Regions from separate parts of the Streptomyces sp. VTCC 41912 genome, predicted to be linked through region 2. Evidence: riboswitches for the same ligand, from Rfam matches in the RefSeq annotation. Region 2 holds a riboswitch; the other holds the start of a gene.
The links. A riboswitch is a leader RNA that binds a small molecule or an ion and turns the genes downstream of it on or off. The one in region 2 is predicted to bind cobalamin.
Positions count from the first base shown of each region.

Region 1 (5,044 bases), on a different contig from region 2:
ATGCCGAGGACGGCGGCGGGGCGGGGCGCCCCCTCCTCGATCATTTCGAGGAACCGGAAGAGCGCGGTGGGCGCGTTGCCGAAGGCGACCACGGCGCCCTCCATCCGGTCCCGCCACAGTTCGAGGGCGGCAGCGCTGCGTGTGGTGCCCATCCGCGCGGCGAGCTCCGGGACCGACGGGTCGCCGAGGGTGCACAGCACCTCGTTGTCCGCCGGCAGCCGCTTGCGGGTCACCCCGCTGGCGACCATCGTGGCGTCGCACAGGATCGGCGCACCGGCCCGCAGCGCGGCGCGCGCACTGGCCACGACGCCCGGGGTGAAGGCCAGATCGCGGACGAGATCGACCATGCCGCAGGCGTGGATCATCCGGACCGCGACCCGGCTGACGTCGGCGGGCAGTGCGGAGAGATCCGCCTCGGCGCGGATGGTGGCGAAGGACTGGCGGTAGATGGCCGCCCCGTCCTTTTCGTAGTCGAACGCGGTCACTGGGGCCTCGGGGTGGTGGGTTGAGGGGTGGAGGGGAGCGGGGCAGCCGGAGGGGCGGCGGATGCGCTCGGCGTTTCACGTGAAACGACGCCCGGCCGGGGCGTTTCACGTGAAACGGTGCCCGGCCCGGCTGTTTCACGTGAAACCGGCGGTCGGGCAAGGGACTTGGGAGACATCGCGGTGGTCCGATAGCCGTCGGGCGTCGCCAGCACGTCGACCCAGGCACCGTGCGGATGGCCGCACCGCCGCTCGCAGCCCGACCAGTGCACGGGCAGCCCGACGGGCGCACCCGAACCGTTCGCCGGAACCGTTTCGCCCCTGGCGAGCACGCCCGCCGCATCGCTCCGCACGTCGGTGAGGGACTTGGCGCAGCCCGGCAGGCCGGTGCAGGCGGTGACCCGGCGCCAGGGGGATGCCGGGTCGGTGATCAGGCCGGCGGCGGCGAACTCGCGCAGCCGCCGGTGCGCCGGTGCGGCGGCCAGGCCGGGGACGATGACACCGCGCCAGGGCGTGAGGCGCAGTTCGCCGTCGCCGTCCGCGGCGGCGGTCGCGGTCAGCAGCCGCCACTGGGCCGCGGCCAGCCGGCCGAGCGGTGCCAGGACCGCCAGCGCGCGGCGACCGTCGGGCCCCTCGACCGGGCCGGGGGCGGTGGCATCGGCATAGTGCGCGGCCGACCCTGGGACGGGGGCGGCCGGATGTTCCACGTGCTCCGCGGCGATGCCCGCGGCCCGCAGCGCACGCTGCACCTCCTGGGCGGTCAGCGGTCCTGCGGTGGGGAGCTCACGGACGCGCCAGGCGCCGCTGCCGCGCTCCGCGGCCGCGGCCAGGAAGACCTCGGCGGCCGTCAGGGCCGCCCGCGGGGCGTCGTCCGCCGCGATCCGCAGTGCCGCCCGGTCGTCGCCGACCCGGAGCAGCGCTCCCCACCCGGACGCGGCGCCCGGTGCGTACCCGGCGGCCGGCGGGTCCTGTCGACCGGATTCTGCGAGCAAGGTCACATCGCCGCCCAGGCCGGCCACGTCGCCCCGACCGTCGTCGAGGACGAACAGGAAGCGGCCCGAAAGTCCTGTCGCGGCATCGCTCGCACACAGCAGCGCGTCCAGGTTCCGGGCCCACAACCGCACGTCGGAGGGGGTGTGCCGGTCCAGTCCGGCCAGCGGCGAGGCCAGTACGTTGCGGATCCGCTCATGGCGTACGGACGGCAGCAGCCCGGCGTCGGCGAGGAGGTCGGCGAGGTGCCGGCCGCCGTCGTCGGGCAGGCCGCGCAGTTCGACGTTGCCGCGGGAGGTGAGCGAGAGGTGCCCGTCGCCGAGGCGTTCCGCTGCGTCCGCCAGGGCGGTGGCCTGGCGGACCGTCAAGTCCCCTGCGGGGAGCCGCACTCGGGCCAGGTTCCCGTCGGCGGCGGGGTGCAGCCGCAGCGCTCCCGGGCAGGCGTCGCCGCGGTCCCGAACGGGTGGTTCGGCCCGGTCGGGGCGTGGTGCGGGGGAGGGCGGCATGGCGGCGAGCATACCTACGTCGGTTTCGCCCGGAACCGTGGCGAGGGGGGCGTGGAGGGCGGCTCCGAAAGGCCCGCTCCCGCGGTGCGGCCGCAGCCCTTACTATGCAGGTCGGCGGGTCGGCTGACCCGCCGGACGCCAGCGACGGCGCCAAGGGAGGAAGCCCGGTGAGAATCCGGCGCGGTCCCGCCACTGTGAACCCGGCCACCGCCGGGTGAGCCAGGAACTCCCGCCGTCCATACGACCACCCGGGGCGTGGACACCCCGAGGAAGGGCTGCGCCGTGATCCTGCTGCTGTCGACGTCCGACACCGATCTGCTCAGCGCCCGGGCGGCCACGGGTCCCGTGCCGTACCGGCTCGCCAACCCCGCCCGCCTCGACGTCGCCGAACTCCCCGGACTCCTCGAGGGCACCGACCTCGTCGTCGTCCGGCTGCTCGGCGGCATCCGCGCCTGGCAGGACGGCCTGGACGTGCTGCTGGCCGCGGGCCAGCACCGCCCGGTCGTCGTGCTCACCGGCGAACAGGCCCCCGACGCCCAGCTCATGGAGGCGTCCACGGTCCCGGTCGGCATCGCGGCCGAGGCGCACGCCTACCTCGCGCACGGCGGTCCGGCCAACCTCTCCCAGCTGGCCTGCTTCCTCAGCGACACCGTTCTGCTCAGCGGCCACGGCTTCGAGCCGCCCGCGGCCGCCCCGTCCTGGGGCCCGCTGGAGCGTCCGGCGTCGGAGGCGACCGGCCCGACCGTGGCGGTGCTCTACTACCGCGCCCACCACATGAGCGGCAACACCCGCTTCATCCACGACCTGTGCGACCAGGTCGAGCGGGCCGGCGGTCGCCCGCTGCCGCTGTACGTCGCCTCGCTGCGGGCCCCCGAGCCGGAGCTGATCGAGGAGCTGCGCGCCGCCGACGTCATCGTCACCACCGTGCTGGCCGCGGGCGGCACCAAGCCCGCCGAAGCCTCCGCGGGCGGCGACGACGAGTCCTGGGACGCCGGCGCGCTGACCGCCCTGGACGTGCCGATCCTGCAGGCGCTCTGCCTGACCGGCGCGCGCGCCGCCTGGGAGGAGAACGACGAGGGCCTCTCCCCGCTCGACGCCGCCTCGCAGATCGCCGTGCCGGAGTTCGACGGGCGCCTGATCACCGTGCCGTTCTCGTTCAAGGAGATCGACGAGGACGGGCTGCCGGTGTACGTCGCCGACGCCGAGCGGGCCGCCCGGGTCGCCGGGATCGCCGTCCGGCACGCCCGGCTGCGCCACATCCCGGCCGCCGAGAAGCGGCTGGCGCTGGTGCTGTCGGCCTACCCCACCAAGCACTCCCGGATCGGCAACGCGGTCGGTCTGGACACCCCGGCGAGCGCCGTCGCGCTGCTGCGCCGGCTGAAGGCCGAGGGCTACGACTTCGGTACCGAGCCGGTGCCCGGCCTGGCGTCCGGCGACGGCGACGAGCTGATCTACGCCCTCATCGAGGCCGGTGGCCACGACCAGGAGTGGCTGACCGAGGAGCAGTTGGCCCGCAATCCGGTCCGCATCCCGGCCGCCGACTACCGCCGCTGGTACGGCACGCTGCCGCAGGAGCTGCGGGAGTCCGTGGAGGAGCACTGGGGCCCGCCGCCGGGCGAGATGTTCCTCGACCGCAGCCGCAACCCCGAGGGCGACATCGTGCTGGCCGCGCTGCGCCGCGGCAACCTGCTGATACTGATCCAGCCGCCGCGCGGCTTCGGCGAGAACCCGATCGCGATCTACCACGACCCCGATCTGCCGCCCTCGCACCACTACTTGGCGGCCTACCGCTGGATCGCCACCCCCACCGCCGACGGCGGGTTCGGCGCCGACGCCATGGTCCACCTCGGCAAGCACGGCAACCTGGAGTGGCTGCCCGGCAAGAACGCCGGCCTCTCCGCCGCCTGCGGTCCGGACGCGGCGCTCGGCGACCTGCCGCTCGTCTACCCGTTCCTGGTCAACGACCCGGGCGAGGGCACCCAGGCCAAGCGCCGGGTGCACGCCACGCTCGTCGACCACCTCGTGCCGCCGATGGCCCGCGCGGACTCCTACGGTGACATCGCCCGGCTTGAGCAACTGCTCGACGAGTACGCCGCGATCTCCTCGATGGACCCGGCCAAGCTGCCCGCGATCCGGGCGCAGATCTGGACCCTGATCCAGGCCGCCAAGCTCGACCACGACCTGGGCCTGGAGGCACGTCCGGACGACGACGGCTTCGACGACTTCCTGCTGCACGTCGACGGCTGGCTCTGCGAGGTGAAGGACGCGCAGATCCGCGACGGCCTGCACGTCCTGGGCGCCGCCCCGGTCGGCGAGGCCCGGGTCAACCTCGTGCTGGCGATCCTGCGCGCCCGGCAGATCTGGGGTGGCACCTCCGCGCTGCCCGGGCTGCGCGAGGCGCTCGGCCTGGACGAGTCGGCCGCGACCCGCACCGCCGCCGACGAAGCCGAGGCGGTCGCCCGCGGACTGGTCCAGGCCATGGAGGACGCGGAGTGGGACCCGGCCGCGGTGGCCCGGGTCGCCGAGGGGCACCCGACCGCGGTCGCGGACGTCCTCGACTTCGCGGCCCGGCAGGTCGTCCCGCGACTGGCCGGCACCACGGCCGAGGTCGACCACGCGGTGCACGCCCTGAACGGCGGGTTCGTTCCGGCCGGTCCGTCCGGCTCGCCGCTGCGCGGCCTGGTCAACGTCCTGCCGACCGGCCGCAACTTCTACTCCGTCGACCCCAAGGCCGTCCCGTCGCGGCTGGCCTGGGAGACCGGGCAGGCGCTCGCCGACTCGCTGCTGACCCGCTACCGCGAGGACAACGGTGACTGGCCGGAGTCGGTCGGCCTGTCCCTGTGGGGCACCAGCGCGATGCGCACGTCCGGCGACGATGTGGCGGAGGCGCTCGCGCTGCTGGGTGTCCGCCCCGTCTGGGACGACGCCTCGCGCCGGGTCACCGGTCTGGAGGCCGTCGAACTCGGCGAGCTGGGCCGCCCCCGGATCGACGTCACCCTGCGCATCAGCGGTTTCTTCCGGGACGCGTTCCCGCACGTCATCGGCCTGCTCGACGATGCGGTGCGG
Region 1 is NZ_JBJMAB010000003.1:351,281-356,324, forward strand. Features, by position in the region: gene ACJ6WD_RS06985 (precorrin-8X methylmutase) at 1-485, opposite strand, end outside; gene cobG (precorrin-3B synthase) at 482-1,990, opposite strand; cobalamin riboswitch at 2,076-2,228, shown strand; gene cobN (cobaltochelatase subunit CobN) at 2,261-5,044, shown strand, end outside.
Region 1: linked by a shared signal. The riboswitch ahead of cobN (cobaltochelatase subunit CobN) and the one ahead of ACJ6WD_RS40610 (prenyltransferase/squalene oxidase repeat-containing protein) in region 2 are both predicted to bind cobalamin.

Region 2 (5,044 bases):
TGCTGGCCCAACGCGATGTAGTCCAGGGAGCGTTGCTGCTGACGGCGGGCGACCAGCGGTCCGAGTTCCGTGGCCGGGTCCAGCGGATCGCCGACGACGAGCGCGCCCGCCGCCGCCGCGAACCGCTCGGCGATCTCGTCGTAACGGCTGCGCGGCGCGAGGATCCGGGTCTGCGCCACGCACGCCTGGCCGTTGATCATCCAGGCGAACGGCGCGATGCCGGCCACCGCCGCGTCCAGGTCCGCGTCCGGCAGGATCACCGCCGCCGACTTGCCGCCCAACTCCAGCGTCACCCGGGTGAGGTTGCGGGCGGCGACCTCCATGACCCGCTTGCCGGCCGCCACCGAGCCGGTGAACGACACCTTGTCCACGCCCGGGTGCCCGACCAGGTACTCGCTGACCTCCCGGTCGGCCGGCAGGATCGACAGCACCCCCGGCGGCACGCCGGCCTCCGAGGCGATCTCCGCGAGCAGGTACGCGTCCAACGGGGTCTCCGGCGAGACCTTCAGCACCACCGAGCACCCGGCCAGCAGCGCCGGCGCGAGCTTGGCGGCGGCGGTGAACTGCGGGACGTTCCAGGGCACGACGGCCGCGACCACCCCCACCGGCTCGCGGCGCACCAGCAGCGGCCCCAGCGCCCCGGCCCGCCGCTCCTCGAAGGCGAACTCCCGCGCCACGGTGAGCGTCGCGTCCCACACCATCATCGCGGCCAGCGACTGCACCATCACGCCCGAGGTGACCGGCGTCCCGTTCTGCGCGCCGATGACCCGCGCGAACTCCTCGCTGCGCACCGCGAACGCGTCCTTGATGCGGGTCACCACCGCGATCCGCTCGTCCAGCGGGGCATCGGCCCACACCCCGGACGCGAAGGACGCCCGGGCCGCGGCCACCGCCCGGTCGACGTCGGCCCGCGCGGCGTGCGGGACCCGGCCGATGACCCGTTCGGTGTGCGGCGAGACGACCTCGATCGTGTCCGGTCCGGCCGGATCGACCCACTCACCGCCTATGTAGAGCTTTCCGTGCTCGACGAGGTCGCCCATTGCTGTCCGCCTCCCGACGGTCTCGACGGATTGCGCTCCCGACGGACCACGATTTCTGACGGTCCATCAGGATTGCGGTTCCAGCAGAACTGATACCAGTTCCACCCGGTGGAGTCCACGCCCACCACCGAATCCCAACTCCCCTCGCCGGCACGGCCGTCGCCCTGTTGTTGGAACTCGTTCTAGTTATAGTTGGGGCGACGACGGCGCGGGAGGGGACGGTAGCCATGGCACCGCAGGTGATCGACCACAAGGGCGGGGTGTGGAGCATCGCCGTCCCCATCCCGGACAACCCCCTCGGCCACACCCTCGTCCACCTCCTGGAGACCGACCGCGGACCGGTCCTGATCGACACCGGCTGGGACGACCCGGACTCCTGGGACACCCTCACCGCCGGCATCACCGCCTGCGGCTTCGACCCCGCCGACGTCCACGGGGTGGTGATCACCCACCACCACCCCGACCACCACGGGCTCTCCGCCACGGTGCGGGAGACCTCCGGCGCGTGGATCGCCATGCACGCCGCGGACACCGCGGTGGTCCGGCGCAGCCGCGCGGCCGAACCGGGGCAGTGGCTCGACTACGTGCTCGTCAAGCTCACCACGGCCGGGGCGCCGGACGACCACCTGGAGCCGCTGCGGGCCGCCCGCGCCGCCGGGCGCGGCCGCAAACTGCCCGGACGGCGGGCCGCCCTGCCGGACCGGGCCATCGAGCCCGGCGAACTCCTCGACCTGGCCGGCCGCCGGGTCCGGGCGATCTGGACGCCGGGCCACACCCCCGGCCACGTCTGCCTCCACCTGGAGGAGACCCACCCCGCCCAGCAGGGCGCCCCCGCCACCGCCCGCACCACCGGCTTCGGCCGGCTCTTCTCCGGCGACCACCTCCTGCCCGGCATCACCCCGCACATCGGCCTGTACGAGGACCCCGACGACGTCGCCCCCGACCTGCTCGACCGGGGCGACCCCCTCGGCGACTACCTCGACTCCCTCGAACGCATCGCCCGCCTCGCGCCGGCCGAGGTGCTGCCGGCCCACCAGCACGCCTTCCCGGACGCGGCCGGGCGCGTCCGGGAGCTGATCGCCCACCACGAGGAGCGGCTGACCGACCTCCGCACGCTGCTGCGCGAACCGCTCACCGCCTGGCAGCTCGCCACGTCCATGCAGTGGAACCGCCCCTGGGCCGACATCCCCGCCGGCTCCCGCACCATCGCCGTCTCCGAGGCCGAGGCCCACCTGCGCCACCTGGTCAAACGGGGGCACGTCGAGCCGGTCGCCGGCTCGATGCCGGTGCGGTACGTGGCGGTCTAGCCCGGCCCCGGCGGGCGGGGGCGGGGCGGCGGGCGCGCTGGGGGCGCTCCCGTCGCGCTCCGATGCGCGCCCCACCGTCGTCGGCGCCGGCGTTAAGGTGTGCGGGACAACTTCATCCGTACCCGATCGGGGGAAGCCGGTGGAAATCCGGCACTGACCCGCAACCGTGAGCAGGCCGCCCCGCGGACCTGTAAGCCGGAGCACCCGATGGGGCACGACCAAGGCTCCCGCCACCGGACCCTCCCCGCTCTCGACTTCGCTCGGGCCGGGGCCCCCCTGCCGCTGCTGCGGCTGGCCGGTGCGCGCCACCGTCGAGGTATGCGGAACCGAGCCCGGTGCCACCGCGCCGCACCCCCGGGGTGCGGCGGACGGTCGCCCGAGCGCGGCTCGGATCCGCATCCCGCCGCGACCCGACCGACCCGAGAGGCACCCACCCGATGGCCCGCATGGCCCCCACGGCTGCGCCGCAGCCGCACTCCGCCGCCCCCCGGCCGCGCCGCGCCGCCACGGCGCTGGCCGCCCTGGCGACCGCCGCCGTGCTGGCCGGTGCCGCGGCCCCCGCCGCGTACGCCGACGGCCCGGCGGCCCCGCCGCAGCCGAAGCTCCCCAAGGGGCTGTACGGCGACAAGGACCCGCAGTACGACGGCGTGTGGCGGCAGTCGCTGGCGCTGCTGGCGCAGCACACCGTCGGGGTGCGTCCGGCGACGGCCGCCGTGGACTGGCTGGCGGGGCAGCAGTGCGCCGACGGCGCGTTCACGGCGTTCCGGGCCGATCCGGGCAAGGCGTGCGACGCCGGCGCGCTGCGGGACACCAACCAGACGTCCGCCGCGATCCAGGCGCTGACCGCGCTCGGCGGGCACGGCGACGCGGTGCAGAAGGCCGTGGGGTGGCTGAAGTCCGTCCAGCACCCGGACGGCGGCTGGAGCTCGATGCCCGGCGGGCAGGGCGGTTCGGAGAGCGACGCCAACTCCACGGCCGTGGTGATCGGGGCGCTCGCCGCGGCGGGCGAGAAGCCGGAGTCGGTGACGGCGAAGGGCGGCAAGTCGCCGTACGACGCGCTGCTGGGCTTCCAACTGGGCTGCGACGCGAAGGACGGCGAGCGCGGGGCGTTCACCTTCCAGCTGAAGAACGCCGCACCGAACGCCGACGCGACCGCGGCCGCGATCACCGGCGCGCTGGGCAAGGGCTTCGTCGTGGCACCGGCCGGGAAGGACGCGGGCCAGCCGGCCAAGGCGCTGGACTGCGCGAAGGGCGGCGCCCCGGGCCGCGGCGCGGACGCCCGCGCGGCGGTCGCGGACGGCGGCGCCAACTGGCTGGTCGGGCAGCTCGACGCGAACGGAGCGCACCTGAAGTCCGCGATGCCGGGCGCCGAGCAGCAGCCCGACGTGGGCAACACCGCGGACACGGTGGTCGCGCTGGCGGCCGGTGGGCACGGTGCGGCCGCGCAGCAGCCGCTGGCCTGGCTGGAGAAGAACGCCACCGCCTGGGCGAAGCAGAACGGCCCGGCCGCGTACGCCCAGCTGGTCCTCGCCGCGCACGCCACCGGCACCGACCCGCGGTCCTTCGGCGGCACCGACCTGGTGGCCGCGCTCAACGCCACCGGCCCCGGGCCGGCCGGCAACAGCGCCGCGTCGCCGGCCGCCGACGCCGCCGACGACGACGCCAAGGACGGCGACGGCGGCGGCATCGGACTGTGGTGGGTGATCGGCGTCGGGCTGGCCGTCGGCGCCGGCGTCGGCTTCCTGATCAGCGGCCGCAACAAGAACAAGACCGGGCTGTGATGCGGGCGCGGCGGACCGCCGGGGTGCTGCTGGCGGCGGGGGTGGTGACCGGTCTGGGCGCCGGGCCCGCGCAGGCGCAGCAGTACCGGTACTGGTCGTTCTGGGACGGGAAGCCGGCCGCGGCCGGCGCCGCCGCTTCGTGGGCGTACGCCACGGAGGGGCCCGGTACCGCGCGGCCGGACGACGCCTCCGTCGTGGGGTTCCGCTTCACGGTGAGCGTGGACTCCGCCAAGGCGGCCGGCCCGCGGACCGCCCCCGACTTCGCCGCGCTCTGCGACCGGACCCCGGCCCGTTCCGGCGCCAAACGGGTCGGCGTGGTGATCGACTTCGGGACCGCGGCGGACGCGCCGTCGGGTGAGCGCCCGCCGGCGGGCCGCGCCGCCTGTGCGCAGGTGCCGGCGGACGCCTCGGCGGGCGAGGCGCTGGCCGCGGTCGCCAAGCCGCTGCGGTACGACGCCAACGCGCTGCTGTGCGCGATCGCGGGCTATCCGCGGTCGGGCTGCGCGGAGCAGGTGTCCGGGGGCGGCGCGGAGCCGTCGGCGACGCCCCGCACGAGCGCCGCGGGCGAGGGGGACGACGGCGGCCCGTCGGCCGGTCTGGTCGGCGGGATCGGTGCCGTGGTGGTGCTGGGCGCGGCCGGCGTGTGGCAGGCGCGCCGGCGACGCGGATGAGCGCGCCGCGGGCCACCCGCAGCACCGCACTGCACGCCGGCGCCTGGTGGGTGTGGGCGCTCGGTCTGGCGACCGCGGCGTCGCGGACCACCAATCCGCTGCTGCTGGCGCTGCTGGTGGGGGTGGCCGGCTACGCGGTGGCGGCGCGCCGCACCGAGGCGCCGTGGGCGCGGTCCTACGGGGCTTTCGTCAAGCTCGGGTTGGTGGTGCTGGGCATCCGGTTGGTGTTCGCGTTCGTGCTGGGG
Region 2 is NZ_JBJMAB010000071.1:7,020-12,063, reverse strand. Features, by position in the region: gene ACJ6WD_RS40620 (aldehyde dehydrogenase) at 1-1,040, opposite strand, end outside; gene ACJ6WD_RS40615 (MBL fold metallo-hydrolase) at 1,268-2,347, shown strand; cobalamin riboswitch at 2,444-2,574, shown strand; gene ACJ6WD_RS40610 (prenyltransferase/squalene oxidase repeat-containing protein) at 2,794-4,128, shown strand; gene ACJ6WD_RS40605 (SCO2322 family protein) at 4,128-4,799, shown strand; gene ACJ6WD_RS40600 (CbiQ family ECF transporter T component) at 4,796-5,044, shown strand, end outside.